DNA from 4 places in the Cytobacillus sp. genome. Region 3 is predicted to be linked to each of the others. Evidence: riboswitches for the same ligand, from Rfam matches in the RefSeq annotation. Region 3 holds a riboswitch; each other region holds the start of a gene.
What was found. A riboswitch is a leader RNA that binds a small molecule or an ion and turns the genes downstream of it on or off. The one in region 3 is predicted to bind S-adenosylmethionine.

Region 1: another riboswitch for S-adenosylmethionine. It lies ahead of ACEQ1T_RS01500 (methionine ABC transporter ATP-binding protein); the one in region 3 lies ahead of metK (methionine adenosyltransferase).
Region 2: another riboswitch for S-adenosylmethionine. It lies ahead of ACEQ1T_RS10235 (O-methyltransferase); the one in region 3 lies ahead of metK (methionine adenosyltransferase).
Region 4: another riboswitch for S-adenosylmethionine. It lies ahead of ACEQ1T_RS23755 (O-acetylhomoserine aminocarboxypropyltransferase/cysteine synthase family protein); the one in region 3 lies ahead of metK (methionine adenosyltransferase).

Annotation. Positions count from the first base shown of each region.
Region 1 is NZ_CAXQGS010000012.1:11,093-14,806, reverse strand. It holds gene ACEQ1T_RS01505 (DMT family transporter) at 111-1,031, shown strand; SAM riboswitch class I at 1,099-1,198, shown strand; SAM riboswitch class I at 1,298-1,398, shown strand; gene ACEQ1T_RS01500 (methionine ABC transporter ATP-binding protein) at 1,557-2,588, shown strand; gene ACEQ1T_RS01495 (methionine ABC transporter permease) at 2,578-3,228, shown strand; gene ACEQ1T_RS01490 (MetQ/NlpA family ABC transporter substrate-binding protein) at 3,247-3,714, shown strand, end outside.
Region 2 is NZ_CAXQGS010000053.1:112,480-116,193, reverse strand. It holds gene ACEQ1T_RS10245 (PLP-dependent aminotransferase family protein) at 27-1,397, shown strand; gene ACEQ1T_RS10240 (PH domain-containing protein) at 1,426-1,806, opposite strand; gene ACEQ1T_RS10235 (O-methyltransferase) at 1,846-2,424, opposite strand; SAM riboswitch class I at 2,518-2,624, opposite strand; gene ACEQ1T_RS10230 (hypothetical protein) at 2,699-3,714, opposite strand, start outside.
Region 3 is NZ_CAXQGS010000003.1:32,465-36,178, forward strand. It holds gene metK (methionine adenosyltransferase) at 145-1,341, opposite strand; SAM riboswitch class I at 1,782-1,897, opposite strand; gene ACEQ1T_RS00245 (thiol-disulfide oxidoreductase DCC family protein) at 2,003-2,377, opposite strand; gene pckA (phosphoenolpyruvate carboxykinase (ATP)) at 2,596-3,714, shown strand, end outside.
Region 4 is NZ_CAXQGS010000135.1:1,502-5,215, forward strand. It holds gene ACEQ1T_RS23745 (MFS transporter) at 1-825, shown strand, start outside; gene ACEQ1T_RS23750 (hypothetical protein) at 1,050-1,388, shown strand; SAM riboswitch class I at 1,440-1,541, shown strand; gene ACEQ1T_RS23755 (O-acetylhomoserine aminocarboxypropyltransferase/cysteine synthase family protein) at 1,695-3,011, shown strand; SAM riboswitch class I at 3,152-3,255, shown strand; gene ACEQ1T_RS23760 (methionine ABC transporter ATP-binding protein) at 3,410-3,714, shown strand, end outside.

The sequences.
Region 1 (3,714 bases), on a different contig from region 3:
AATTGGCTGGCAAAATTCTTTTCTAATTGGTTGAGGACATTGTATCAGTTATTGATTATCCTGAAAAGCAGCACAGAAAATGGCTGGAAATGCTGATAAGGGGGATGAAGTTGGCAAATAAGAAATTTATGATTATCGGGGCGCATAGTTCTATCATCATTCTCTGGGCATCCGCATTCCCGGGAATTCGAGCTGGACTTGAATCGTACTCCCCGGAGAACCTCGCCCTTTTTAGACTTTTAATTGGTTCCGCTGCACTTGGTGTCTTAGCGCTGCTGACAAAGATGCGTCTTCCGGATATAAAAGACCTTCCTCCTATTCTTATACTTGGATTTCTTGGTTTTACGGTTTATCATATTGCACTCAACATTGGGGAAAAAACAGTAAGCTCCGGGCCGGCAAGCTTGATTGTATCAATGACTCCGATTTTTTCGGCTGCTTTGGCTGCTATATTTTTAAGGGAAAGATTTGGAAGGGTAAGGTGGATTGGTTCCGCAGTCAGTTTTGCGGGTGCGGTACTTATTTCCCTTGGTACAGGAGGCGGGTTTGAAATCCAAACCGGTATATTATTTGTCCTGCTTGCTTCCGTTTCAGAAAGCATCTATTTCGTGTTTCAGGCTAAATACTTTAATAAGTACGGATTTTTGTCATTTACATCATATACCGTTTGGGCAGGGACTAGTTTTATGCTGATTTATCTTCCAGGGCTTGGTAGTGAGATCTTTCATGCGACGGCCGAATCCACTTTTAGTGTCCTTTATTTGGGGATTTTTCCAACGGTAATTCCATATATTGCCCTCGCTTTTCTTGCGTCTATACGAGGGACTTCTGAAGCGGTAAGCTCTCTTTATCTGACACCAGCAATAGCGTTTGTCATTGCCTGGGTTTGGCTGGGAGAGGTGCCGGCTATGTTATCAATTGCAGGTGGTGTGATTACTCTAGCAGGTGTGATGATTATTCACCGTAAAGAGAGCTCTGTTAAAGTGACAGAAACTTATGAAAATGGACCAGGTGAAAATATTAAAAAATAATGATTGACATCCTTTTCTTTATTGTGGTAAAGTAATAAACATATTAAACAACCAAATAATAAAAATCTTCTTATCCAGAGAGGTTGAGGGACTGGCCCTATGACACCTCGGCAGCGGACAAAAGTGTACCGTGCCAAATCCAGCAAGCTTAGCTTGAAAGATAAGAAGAGGACCATTGATAAATGCTGCCCTCTTCTTTCTTTAGAAGAGGGTTTTTATTTTACCGGAAAAATGCAGCGAGATTCTATTCATAAACATATGAATAATTCTTATCGAGAGAAGCAGAGGGGCCTGGCCCAATGAAGCTTCGGCAGCAGGCAGACTGCACTGTGCCAAATCCAGCAGGCGAAAGCCTGAAAGATAAGGAGGGGCCTTCAAAAAACCTCTTCTGATGGAAGGGGTAAATTTCAGGATATAATTCTTAGTTTTCGCATAGGAATAGTTAGTGAATAAAAAGTGACAGGTACCTATACCAATTCATTAAAGTGGTATAAATACCTGTCACCATCAAAGGGGAGATGCTGAATGATAGAGTTTCAGAATTTAAAGAAAGTCTATGAAAGCGGAGGACAGCAGGTAGCTGCTTTAAACGGAATAGACTTAAAGATTAACAAGGGTGAGATTTTCGGTGTGATCGGCTTCAGCGGTGCGGGAAAGAGTTCTTTGATCCGCTGTGTCAATTGGCTGGAGAAACCGACTTCAGGAAAGGTTATTGTCAGCGGACATGATCTGACGGCTTTATCTGTAAGGGAAATTCGCGAAGTGAAAAGAAACATCGGAATGGTCTTTCAGCATTTTAACCTATTAAATTCGAAAACAGTGTTTGCCAATGTTGCGATGCCGCTCACACTGGCTAAGGTCCCTAAAGATGAAATCAAAAAGCGTGTTCATGAACTATTGGAATTCGTGGGGCTCGCCGACAAGGCGAACAGCTATCCCGATCAGCTGTCAGGCGGACAAAAGCAGCGGATCGGAATTGCCAGGGCACTGGCGACCCAGCCTTCCATTCTATTATGTGATGAAGCGACTTCAGCACTGGATCCTCAGACAACCAGCTCGATCCTGCAGCTGCTGAAAAAAATAAATAAAGAATACAATATTACCATTCTGATCATTACCCATGAAATGTCTGTAATCAGAGAGATTTGTGATCGTGTCGCTGTTATTGAGGCAGGAAAAATTATCGAAGAAGGAACCGTCTTTAATGTCTTTTCATCACCAAAAACACAAACAGCGAAAAACTTTGTCAGCACGGTTATGAATGATCAAATACCTGACTCCATTAAAGAAGTGATCGAAAGACAGCAAGGTCTTCAAAAGGTATTTAGAATCAACTTTGTTGGAAATTCTGCCGGGCAGCCGCTCCTTTCGCAGGTTGCCAAAAAGTTTAATATCGACTTCAACGTCCTGTTTGGAAATATTACTGAACTTCAGGGAACACCGTTTGGCAACCTGATTGTCGAATTCCAGGGTCCGGACAGTGAAATCAGACGTGCTATCCAGTACATCAGCCAGGAAAAAGTTTCTATAAAGGAAGTGACAACACGTGCTAGTTAATCAGGAAAAAATCATCGAAGCCTTAATTGAAACGATCCAAATGGTGGCTTTCTCATTGCTGTTTTCAGCTCTTATTGGACTGCCGCTTGGCATATTGCTTGTCGTAACAAGGAAAGGGCATCTGCTGGAAAACACCGTTGTTTTTAACATCATAAACAGCATTATTAATATTTTCAGATCAGTCCCCTTCATCATTTTAATGGTAGCCATCATCCCAATCACCCGGATGATTGTCGGGACATCGATTGGAACTGCTGCAGCAGTAGTGCCGCTTGTCTTTTATGCAGGACCCTATATTGCGAGATTAATAGAAAATTCATTGCTTGAGGTTGATCCGGGAGTCATTGAAGCTGCAGAAGCAATGGGAGCGACACCTGGCCAGATCATTTTAAAGTTCCTGATTCCTGAAGCGCTCAGTTCGCTGGTATTAGGCTTTACAATTGCGACAATCGGTCTGGTCGGAGCATCAGCCATGGCCGGGGCGGTCGGAGGCGGCGGCCTTGGTGACCTTGCCATTACATATGGCTATCAGCGATTCGATACAACCGTCATGCTGATTACCGTTGCAATCTTAGTGGTCATGGTTCAAGGCCTGCAGTCATTCGGAAATATCATATCCAAAAAAATCAGAAGAAGATAAATGAGGAGGAAACACATCATGAAAAAACTATTTTTATCATTCATTATTTTAGCATTGGCTGTGTTCACTGCAGCATGCTCAAGCACAACTGGCGGAGAAGAGACCAAGAAAATTAAATTAGGTGTCAGCGGATCTGATACACGCATCTGGGACTTTATTGCAGAAAAGGCTGAAAAGGAAGGCATTGAAATTGAGGTTGTAACATTCTCTGACTATGTACAGCCAAACGTTGCCCTTGCAGAAGGTGATCTTGATGTAAATGCATTCCAGACAGTCGCTTATTTTGATACTTTTATTAAAGAGCATAATATGGATCTTACACCAATTGCGACAACTGTATTAGCACCAATGGGCCTTTATTCTGAAAAAGTAAAATCGGTGGAAGACATTCCGAAAGGCGGCAAAATTGCCATTCCAAATGATGCTTCAAATGGCGGAAGAGCCCTTCTTTTACTGGAGGAAGCCGGCTTGATTAGATTATCCGAG
Region 2 (3,714 bases), on a different contig from region 3:
TTAATATAATACCAGGGAATGATTCGATGGAAATTCAAATTCTGCTTTCGGAAAATGGAATAAAGTACAAAGAAATTTATGAACAAATTCGGCTGGCGATTTTAGATAATAAATTGTCAGCTCATGCAAGACTTCCTGCAAAGCGGCGGCTGGCTGAACAATTAAACGTAAGCATCATAACTGTTCAGATGGCTTATGAACAATTGCAGAGTGAAGGCTACTGTTATTCAGCAGAACGCAAAGGCTATTTTGTTTCTGAAATTCAGGGTGAAATGCACTTTAATCAGATTAATACAATGGACTTGGAGAAAAGAATTCAGAATGAGTTCCTCATAAATTTTAAAAATGGGCAAATTGATGCCTCTGCCTTCCCCTATAAACATTGGAACCGATTATACAGAAAAGAGCTTAATGAATCTAATGCCAGCAATGCACAGTGGCAGGGCGAATATTCTTTGCGTGTTCAAATTGCACTATACTTACAGCAAGCTAGAGGGCTGGCCTGCCAGCCGGAGCAAGTGTATATTTTCAGCGGGTTTCAGCAGCTGCTGCTAAATGTCTGTTTGTTTTTTAAACGGAGAGCCATCGGAATAGAAGATCCAGGTTTTAGTCGGGCAAGATCTGTTTTTGATCAATTGCAGCTGCCTTGTTATCCGATTTCTGTGGATGAGGAAGGATGCTGTGTGCCTGATGAGCCAATAAAATTATTGTATACGACACCTGCTCATCAATACCCTACTGGTACAATTATGTCTATTGCCAGAAGGGTTGAACTGTTGAAATGGGCAATTAATCAGGATGCTTTCATTATCGAGGATGACTATGATTCTGAATTTCGCTACAAAGGGGCACCAATCCCAGCATTATCACATATGGATTCCACCGGGCGGGTACTGTATTTCGGCACCTTTTCAAAAACACTGTTGCCATCACTTCGGATCAGCTATCTGATTATGCCAGCAGCACTGCAGCAGGACTTCGAAAAATTTAATGCTTATCAAAAGTCGACTGTTTCAAGAATCGATCAGCGAGCTGCTGCAAAATTTATGGAAGAAGGACTTTATTCATCTCATATAGCAAAAATGAGAACTTTATATAGAGCTAAAAGGAGCTGTTTAATAGATAGCCTGTCAAAGCATTTAGGAGAACACTTTGACATAATTGGAGATACAGCGGGCTTGCATATCATCGTGACATTACCAGATGGATTGAATGAACCTAAAGCAATTGCTCTGGCAAAGTCGGCGGGAGTTGAAATCGATGCTGTTTCGCCTATGTATCAGCTTCACAAGCCAAATAATCATGTGATGTTTGGATATGGCGCACCATCGATGGACGAGATTGAGAGAGGAGTCCAGTTAATCGCTAAAGCATGGAAAGGTTATCTTTTAGACTAAGTCATATATTCAACTAAAAGAGCGTTTATCAAACAGGATAACGCTCTTTTGGTGAAGCGGTAAACATGCATATCTTTTCCTTAATAGCCACCATAAAATCAAACAAATTCATCCCCTGGATTTGCTGGAATTTATACAAGTCCTGCTTATAGTACATATGAATATGCTTCCCGGTGATTCCCCTTTTTTCTTCAATGGAAGTAATTTGGTTATACGCAAATTCTTCAATTATTTCCTTATTTGTTTCTGATACCGGGATTCCATAGAATAGCAGTCTTTTGTTCGTTGCCGCAAAGAAGCCTGCGTGCGGAGTTAAACAGTAATGGGCAACTAATGAACAGCTTAAACATTCAATAATGTTTTCACCTTCTTTCAATACATGTTCAACCTGACTTCTAACGCTATGCATGGAACGATCCCCCTCATTTTCAGTAAATAATTTCATCTATCAAACCGCTGTCTTCACTGCAAGTATCAGCCCGGTAGACCAATCCAATTCTGTTATGTCCAGGTCAGGTCTGTCCTGCAGAGTTTTAAGAAGTTTAGTGGCTTTTATCCTAAATTCTTCAGGCAATTTCTGCTGCGGAAACACATCATGAATCACATAAAAACCGCCGATATTCAAATGATCCAGGGTTTTGTCCAGTAGCTCGAATTTCCCCGGCCATGTATCTGCAAAAATAAAATCGAAGCCTTCTGACAGGTTTTGTATAAAAGCTGCTCCGTCCTCACAGCAAAATGTGATTCTGCTGTCATTCCCGAGGTACTTTCTCGCGATCGATTGCACACTAGAGTCTATATCAACGGTTGTAAGCTTACTGTCTTCATCCATCCCATCAATGATCCAGGAAGCAGACGCTCCCGTTCCTGTTCCCAGCTCCAAAAAGCTTCCTCCTGGTTTTGAGGCAGCCAGCCCCTTCAGTAAAAATCCTGTTTTTCGATCACATGACTGCCCGAAGCCGAGCACATCAGATTCCTGCAATATCCTCGAATATGCTTCCGGTACCTGTATAACACCGTTTTCCATTTTGCCATTCCTCCTCTTTATTCGTTATCAAATCATAAAAGAGCATCAAAAAAAGGCCTCTCATTATAAGAGGCCTTTACTTATCAAAACGACCTCTTATCTCCCAGAGCATCAACTCTGTTGGAATTAGCACCTTCCTGACATAATCAGGGGTTGCTGAGGCTTCGCAGGGCCAGTCCCTCCACCTCTCTGGATAAGAATTTGTATAAAATTTATATTTTCAACCAAGTATTGCATAGTTTTTGCAAAATGGCAACACTTTAATTCTTTTAATCTAATGAACAGCTTCCTCCCCTTGATAAATCCGGAATGCCGGAATAATCGTATCCGATACAATCTCTTTCCCTTTTTCCCGGATGAAGTCCAATTTATAATACGCATCGAATCTCTGGCTGATCTCTGTTTTCACCAACTCAGGAGGAGTAACGACGATGAATTGGAACTTCAGCTTATCTGCTACTGCGAAAATCGGGTCAAGTACATGGGCAGAAGCAGCTTGTCCGAACGGATTATCACAGACTAACGGGACCCAGCTTTGATCGGTTTCACTCTTGACCGAAAGAAGCATCATCATCATGACCATGCGTGCAGATAGCTTTTGACCGCCGCTGCCATCGGATTTAGTCTTTGAACCCTGGTTGATCGTCTGCCAGGTTGAATAATGCTCTCGCTGCGGTTTTCCGTACATGAATGCATTATCAGTACGCATATTATATACCAGCAGCTCCGGGTAACGATTCCTGAGGGAGACAAATAAAATCTGCTCATCACTGATGAGCTGTTTGATTTCCTGATCCTGCTCCAGACTATTGTCATCAATCATCTCGAATCGTTTCGTAATTTTGTTAATGGCCGAAACGAAATGCTGTTTCAGTAAAGGTTCAATATCTTCCGCTTTTTTAGGAAGGATGTCTTCTTTGAGCTGAACGAGCGGGAAAGAACCCCGTTCATTCTTCAGCTTCATTTTCGCAATCATCGAGCGAATCGCTTCTGAAATGCTCATTACCTTCATGCTCGCACGGCTGGCCCAGAAGTTCTGCGCTTTTTCTGCCCGTTCTTTATCTCGTTCCAGCTGCTCTAAGCCGCTCTGTGAAAAGCGCTTCATGTTTTGGACCACACTTTGAATATGCGCATAATGCCTGGTATCCATATGATCAAGCGTAGTTAAAACTTCATTCTTAAAGCGGATTTCCCAATCCTTTCCTTCAATATTGAGTTTTAAATTGCGCAGGGATTGTTCAATTTTTGCGTGCTTCTCCTGGCCTTCATCCTGGATACCCTGATGTTTTT
Region 3 (3,714 bases):
GAGCGCCTACCCCCTCGAGGTCACAAGCCACCCCTCCCCAAAAGGCAAAGGACGCCTTTCCGGGGATGGGGGTCATGCAGACGTTGCCACAGGACGTGGCGTTCTTAGTCTGCGTTCCTTCGTGGGCAAGGCGCTTCCGCTTTTCTATTCAGCTTCAGAACGAAGAATTTCTGCCTTATCTGTACGCTCCCAAGGAAGATCTACATCTGTACGTCCGAAATGTCCGTAAGCAGCTGTCTGCTTGTAAATTGGGCGGCGAAGGCCAAGCATGTTAATAATTCCTGCAGGACGAAGATCAAAATGCTTTCTTACCAGATCAACAAGTACATCTTCGCCCACTTTGCCTGTTCCGAATGTATCAACAGAAATCGATACAGGCTGTGCCACACCGATCGCATAAGCAAGCTGAACCTCAACTTTTTCAGCTAAGCCGGCTGCCACAAGATTCTTAGCTACATAACGAGCAGCATAAGCAGCAGAGCGGTCAACCTTTGTAGGATCCTTACCGGAGAACGCTCCTCCGCCATGACGGGCATATCCGCCGTAAGTATCAACAATGATTTTGCGTCCAGTCAGGCCAGCATCCCCTTGAGGTCCGCCGATAACGAAACGTCCTGTTGGGTTGATGAAGTACTTAGTATTCTCATCGATTAGTTCTTTAGGAACAACCGGGTTAATAACATGTTCCTTCAGATTGCGCTGGATTTGCTCCAGGCTGATCTCAGGGTGGTGCTGAGTAGAAATAACAATTGTGTCAATGCGGACAGGCCTGTCATTTTCATCATACTCAACCGTTACCTGAGTTTTTCCGTCCGGACGAAGGTAAGGAAGGATTTCTTCTTTACGAACTTCAGTCAGGCGGCGGGAAAGTTTATGTGCTAAAGAAATCGGAAGAGGCATAAGCTCTTTCGTTTCGTTGCAGGCAAAACCGAACATTAAGCCCTGGTCTCCTGCACCGATTGCTTCGATTTCCTGATCGCTCATTTGTCCTTCACGTGCTTCAAGGGCCTGGTCAACACCCATTGCAATATCTGCTGACTGCTCATCAATGGAAGTTAAAACTGCACATGTTTCGGAATCAAAACCATATTTAGCACGGGTATAACCGATTTCTTTTACCGTTTCACGAACGATTTTTGGAATATCTACGTATGTAGATGTTGTGATTTCACCTGCAACTAATACAAGTCCAGTTGTTACAGAAGTCTCTGCAGCAACACGGGCATTCGCATCTTTAGCTAAAATCGCATCTAAGATTGCATCAGAAATTTGGCCACAGATTTTATCCGGATGACCTTCAGTAACTGATTCAGAAGTAAACAAACGACGCTTTGTTGACATCTGGCTTCCTCCTTATAAATAGAAAATTGAGCGAGAATTTAGAAATGGGGAAGCGGAAATAACTTTTCCCTGTCATTTCATGGATCTCTGTTTGATACGGAACTCATTCCCTTAGTAGTATGAAATAAACATGGAGTTTTTATTAGAAAAATAGACAGCACTGACCAGAAGCCAGGCACCCATTTTTTCTTTTGCACACTGCAAGCTGCTAAAAACTCACATAAATAGTACATTCCAAAAGCCGTTCATTTCATTGCCTTAAAAGCACAAGCACCCGGTTAGCCCCGACAAGCATAAGACAGTCCCTGGAAGAAGGCGTTCTTTGCCTTCTGCAAGGGAATGGCTGATGACCTCGAGGGGCTGGGTGCTGGAGCTGGATAAAAAATAAAAAACCTTCCCATTAGTGAAAAGGTTGAAAGCAAATCGATTCGCGCCTTTCACTCTTATCGTTCAAGGAATTACGTCCTTGCGTCAGGTTAGCACCTTTGCTGATTATTGCCTTTAGCAGGTTGCTGGGTTTCATAGGGCCTGTCCCTCCACCAGCTCGGGATAAGAGAGTATCCGTTCAAGGTTGAATCATACCGTATTTTATCGAATCATGTCAACAGATTTTCATTATTTTTCACTGTAAGTTTTAAGCATTTAAGATTATGCTCCATGCTTACAGCGAACAGCTTCCGTCGTCACATTTTTTCTTTAGAAATTTATGCCTGTTTTTAGCAATCCATTTATAGATCGGATCGCCCAGCATTGGCGTCAATGGGAGATATAAAAGGAGGCCGATTAAAAAGGATGCAGGAAAGAGGAACAGCAGTCTCCTTACTGCAGAATAACCCCTTTTCACGCCACCCGATGGGGTAATAATATGAAGCTCTCTGCGCAAATCAATCTTGGAAAACGAGAGCGAGTTCGGGATTTTTTCATACTCCTGCAGAGAAATCCATTCCACTTTATTCAGCCAATCGAGTTTTTTAAACATCTTCTTTGTTTCCTTGCATAAGGAACAAGTTCCATCATAGAGGGCAATTGTCTTCATTTTAGATCAGTCCCATGTTAAAATTAACACTTTCTTCTATATTAACATATACCAGTTATAAGGTGATTAAAGTGGATTACTTGTCCAATTATGACATTTTTATAACATGAATAAAAAAATTTCGTAATAGTATAGACTAATCATTTTAATGTGTTATACTAATTTCGAGATGTAATCACTTTCATAAAAAAATCGGGAAAAAGGAAGGTATTCATCAGATGAACTCTGTAAGCATATCAAACGAATTGAGCGAATTACTAAATGGCAGCAACATTCAAGTGCAATTATCCGTTCCTCAGCTTGTGGAAAAAGTATTAAACCGCAATGAAGGGTCCCTTACCTCTACTGGTGCCGTACGCGCTACTACAGGAAAGTATACAGGACGTTCCCCTAAAGATAAATACATTGTTGAAGAAGCATCAAACAAAGATAAAATGGACTGGGGTAGCGTAAACCAGCCTATCTCTGAAGAAGCATTCTCTAATCTTTATAATAAAGTAATCAACTACTTAAAAGAAAAAGAAGAAGTATTTGTTTTCAAAGGCTTCGCAGGTGCTGATAAAAAGCACCGCATGCCAATCCAGGTAATTAATGAATATGCCTGGCACAATCTTTTCGCACATCAGTTATTCATTCGTCCGGCAGAAGACGAGCTATTGGATCATCAATCAGAGTTCACAGTCATTTCTGCTCCTAATTTCAAAGCAGACCCTGCAGTTGACGGCACTAAGTCCGAAACATTCATCATCATTTCATTCGAGCGCCGCACTGTTTTAATTGGCGGTACTGAATATGCAGGCGAAATGAAAAAGTCCATTTTCTCTGTTATGAACTATATGCTTCCAGAAAACGGGATTCTTCCGATGCACTGCTCCGCGAACGTTGGCCGCGAAGGAGATGTCGCTTTATTCTTCGGCTTATCCGGAACAGGGAAAACAACCTTATCTGCAGACCCTAATCGCAAGCTGATTGGTGATGACGAGCATGGCTGGTCTGCAAATGGTGTATTCAATATTGAAGGCGGCTGCTATGCGAAATGCATTAACTTATCCCGTGAGAAAGAACCGCAAATTTTTGATGCTATCCGCTTTGGGGCTGTATTGGAAAATGTGGTGGTAAACAGCGAAACTCGGGTTGCTGATTACGATGACAGCACATTAACTGAAAATACACGTGCGGCATACCAGCTTCAGGCAATCGATAATATTGTTGACCCAAGCATTGCCGGACATCCTAATACAATTGTATTTTTAACAGCTGACGCATTTGGCGTATTGCCTCCAATCTCTAAACTATCAAAAGAGCAGGCAATGTACCATTTCTTAAGCGGCTATACT
Region 4 (3,714 bases), on a different contig from region 3:
ACGGCTGCAAATGTAATCGGAAACTTAAGCGGAGGCATCTTAACGGATGTATTTTCTATATTTGTGGATCAGCTCACCAGCATCCGCATTACCCTTCTGATTGCAAGTGTTTTCTTCATAGCGGGCCTTGTTCCTATCTTGCGTTTCACAGAAGCTCCGAAAAATAAAAACGATGTAAGAGGATTAAGAGAGTTTTCGTTCAAAAAGCTTTCCCCTAAAAATGAAGGCGTCAAAATTATCGCCATGTTTGCCTTTGCGCAGCTGCTGATAGGAATTGGCGCAGGACTGGTTATCCCTTATCTAAATTTATACTTCGCAGACCGTTTTGAAGCTTCCAATTCAGCCATTGGCATTATTATTTCATTAGGGCAGGCTGCCACCGCTTTTGCTATGATTATCGGCCCGGTTGTGGTAAGGAAGGTAGGAGAAGTAAAAGCAGTTGTAATCCTTCAGCTCATGTCACTTCCATTTCTGCTTTTAACTGCTTATACCGAGAATCTCTGGCTGGCTGCCATCGGCTTTTTGTTCCGGCAGGCATTAATGAATGCAGGAAACCCTATACAAATGTCTCTGATGATGTCTAAGGTAAATGATTCGATGAAAGGACTGGCAAACTCCGTCAATCAGATGGTTTTCAATTTAGGATGGGCTGTAATGGGACCTATTTCAACGGGAATCGTCATGAGATATGGTGAATATTGGGGATATGCACTCGTATTCACCATTACAGCTTCATTATATTTGATTGGCTCTCTCTATTTTTTCATTGTTTTCAGAGGCTATAATAAGACAAAAACTGCTGCGTCTTCTGTAAAAATAGTATAATCTGACATATTTCTCGGGAAATGAAAGGACAATGCCTAATAAACGGGCATTGTCTTTCTGGTTCTATCAGGTTTAATAACTTTGACTTTGAGAACTGTCCAGCTCCAGAAGCCGGGTGGGCAAGGCGCTTCCGCTTTTCTAATCTTGTCGAAAGAAAATTAAAGGATTGAAGCCCTTTATTACTGAATATTAAAGATAATAAACCCATTAAAAGAGGTGAGGCCGTGAAGGATTTACCTGATGTATTTATCCGGGAATTAAAGGCTAAAGGGCATCTTGGATACTTTTTAAGAAAATCAAATTTCTCTTTGCATATTAAGGCGGGAAATATAAGCATTCCTCTGATGGTTTCGAATGGGGAAATCCGGAAGGCAAGTCACACCAGCCATTTTGATGTGGAGATATTGGGGACTGAGGAAGCTGTGCTGTCACTGATTTCAGGGGAGTTAAAGTTAAGGGATGCACTTTCCCAAAATAAAGTAATGATGGAAACCACCTTCAGAAAAAAATTGTTTCTCGAGTCTTTTTTCTGTTTGGGAAAAATTTCATATCATAATGCTTGACCGTTTTTTAAATAGTATGATAATATCGTTTTAATATGAATTAACTGAATATTCTTATCAAGAGAGGCGGAGGGACTGGCCCAGCGAAGCCCGGCAACCGGTAAAGTACACGGTGCTAAATCCAGCAGAGCGGGATGCTCTGGAAGATAAGGAGAGACGATACGGCCCTCTTCTTATGAAGAGGTTTTTTTAATATTATCTTTATTTTAATCTTTTAAAATGGATAACTGTTTAGCTTCAGGCGCCTTGCGCTTTTCTTAGTTCTTCGATAAGAAATACTAAAATTTTTATAGAGGAGAGAAAGCAATGACTGACAAACAAAAAAATTACCGTTTTGAAACCATTGGAGTGCATGGGGGACTGAAGCCTGACCCTGTAACTGGTGCAAGGGCGTTACCGATTTACCAGAATAATGCTTACCAGTTCAAGAATACAGATCACGCTGCAGATCTCTTTGCCCTTAGAGAGCCAGGATATATATATAGCAGGATACATAACCCTACTGTAAGTGTATTTGAGGAAAGAGTGGCCTTGCTCGAGGGAGGAGTTGGTGCATTGGCTCTTGCAAGCGGACAGTCTGCCATTACTCTTGCCATATTAAACATAGCTGAAGCAGGCGATGAAATAGTTGCTGCGTCCAATTTATATGGCGGCACTTATAATTTGTTTGCAGTCACACTTCCCAAGTATGGGATTAAAGTGAAACTGGTCGATCCAAAAGATCCGGAAAATTTCCGTAACGCGATTTCGGATAAAACAAAGGCCATCTTTGCGGAAACGATTGGAAACCCCAGCTTAAAAATCCTGGATATTGAAAAGGTCGCAGCAATTGCACACGAGAATGGTGTGCCGCTGATTGTCGATAACACCTTTGCTACACCTTATCTTTGCAGGCCTATCGAACATGGTGCTGATATTGTTATACACTCTGCGACTAAATGGCTGCTCGGCAATGGAACAACAATGGGAGGAATTATTGTAGACGGCGGAAAATTTGACTGGAATTCCCCTAAGTTCCCGGGCTTTACAGAACCGGATCCGAGCTACCATGATATTGTCTATAGCGAAGCAATTGGCGAGGCGGCTTATATTATTAAAGCACGCGTTCAGCTGTTAAGAGACCTGGGGCCAGCGATGAGTGCGCAAAGTGCATTTCAATTTGCGTTGGGGCTTGAGACTTTGCATGTGAGAATGAAGGAGCACATTGCCAATACAAAAAAAGTAGTGGAATATCTGGAGGCGCATCCAGCCGTTAATTGGGTGCTTTATCCAGGGCTTGAAAGCCATCCGGACAAAGAGTTGGCAGATAAATATTTGCCTAAAGGAGCAGGCGCTGTGGCTGTGTTTGGTATATCAGGCGGAAGAGAAGCTGGAGCCAAGCTAATCAATAATCTGCAGCTCTGGGCACACGTAGCAAATGTAGGGGACGCAAAGAGTCTGATTATCCACCCTGCAAGTACCACTCACCAGCAGCTGGATAAAGAAGGTTTAAAAGCTGCCGGAGTGGCGGAAGATCTAATTCGGATTTCTATCGGGATCGAGAATGCGGAAGATTTGATTGAGGATCTGGAACAGGCGATTGAAGAAGCTTCAGGCATCACATCGCTTGCTGCAAAAGCATAAAGGAAAATTTACCATTCATTTTTTTCCGAAAGTTTAAAATTTCATCGTTGACACCTTTTTAGTGGCTATGATACGATAGCAAACGTAATTAAAAAACTGCTTAAATTACTTAAAGTATTAATTGAATATAGAACGTTACGCTCTTATCAAGAGAGGTGGAGGGAAGTGCCCTATGAAGCCCGGCAACCGTCAATTATTTGAAATGGTGCCAATTCACTCAAAGCATAGCTTTGACAGATGAGAGAAAGGACTTAATTTTTTAATGCCTTTCTGCTCATGTGCAGAAAGGCATTTTTGCTTTTAGCGCATGAACTCCATTAAGGAGTAAAAAATAGAGGAATATGAGCAGTCTATTAATTATAATCTGTATTTTTCGATTAAAGAGGTGACATTTCACGTTGATTTCTATAAAAGATGTACAGAAGATTTTTCCTTCAAAAAAGGGACAGGTAAAAGCAGTTGATGATGTAAACCTGGAGGTGAAAGAGGGAGAAATTTTCGGAGTTATCGGATATAGCGGTGCAGGTAAAAGTACCTTGATCCGCATGCTGAATGGGTTAGAGCTTCCTACCCAGGGCAGTGTAACAGTTGCAGGCAATGAAGTTTCAAAGATAAAGGGAAGCAAGCTAAGAAAAGCGCGTCAGGAAATCAGCATGATCTTCCAGCATTTCAACCTTTTATGGTCAAGAACGGTAAGGGAGAA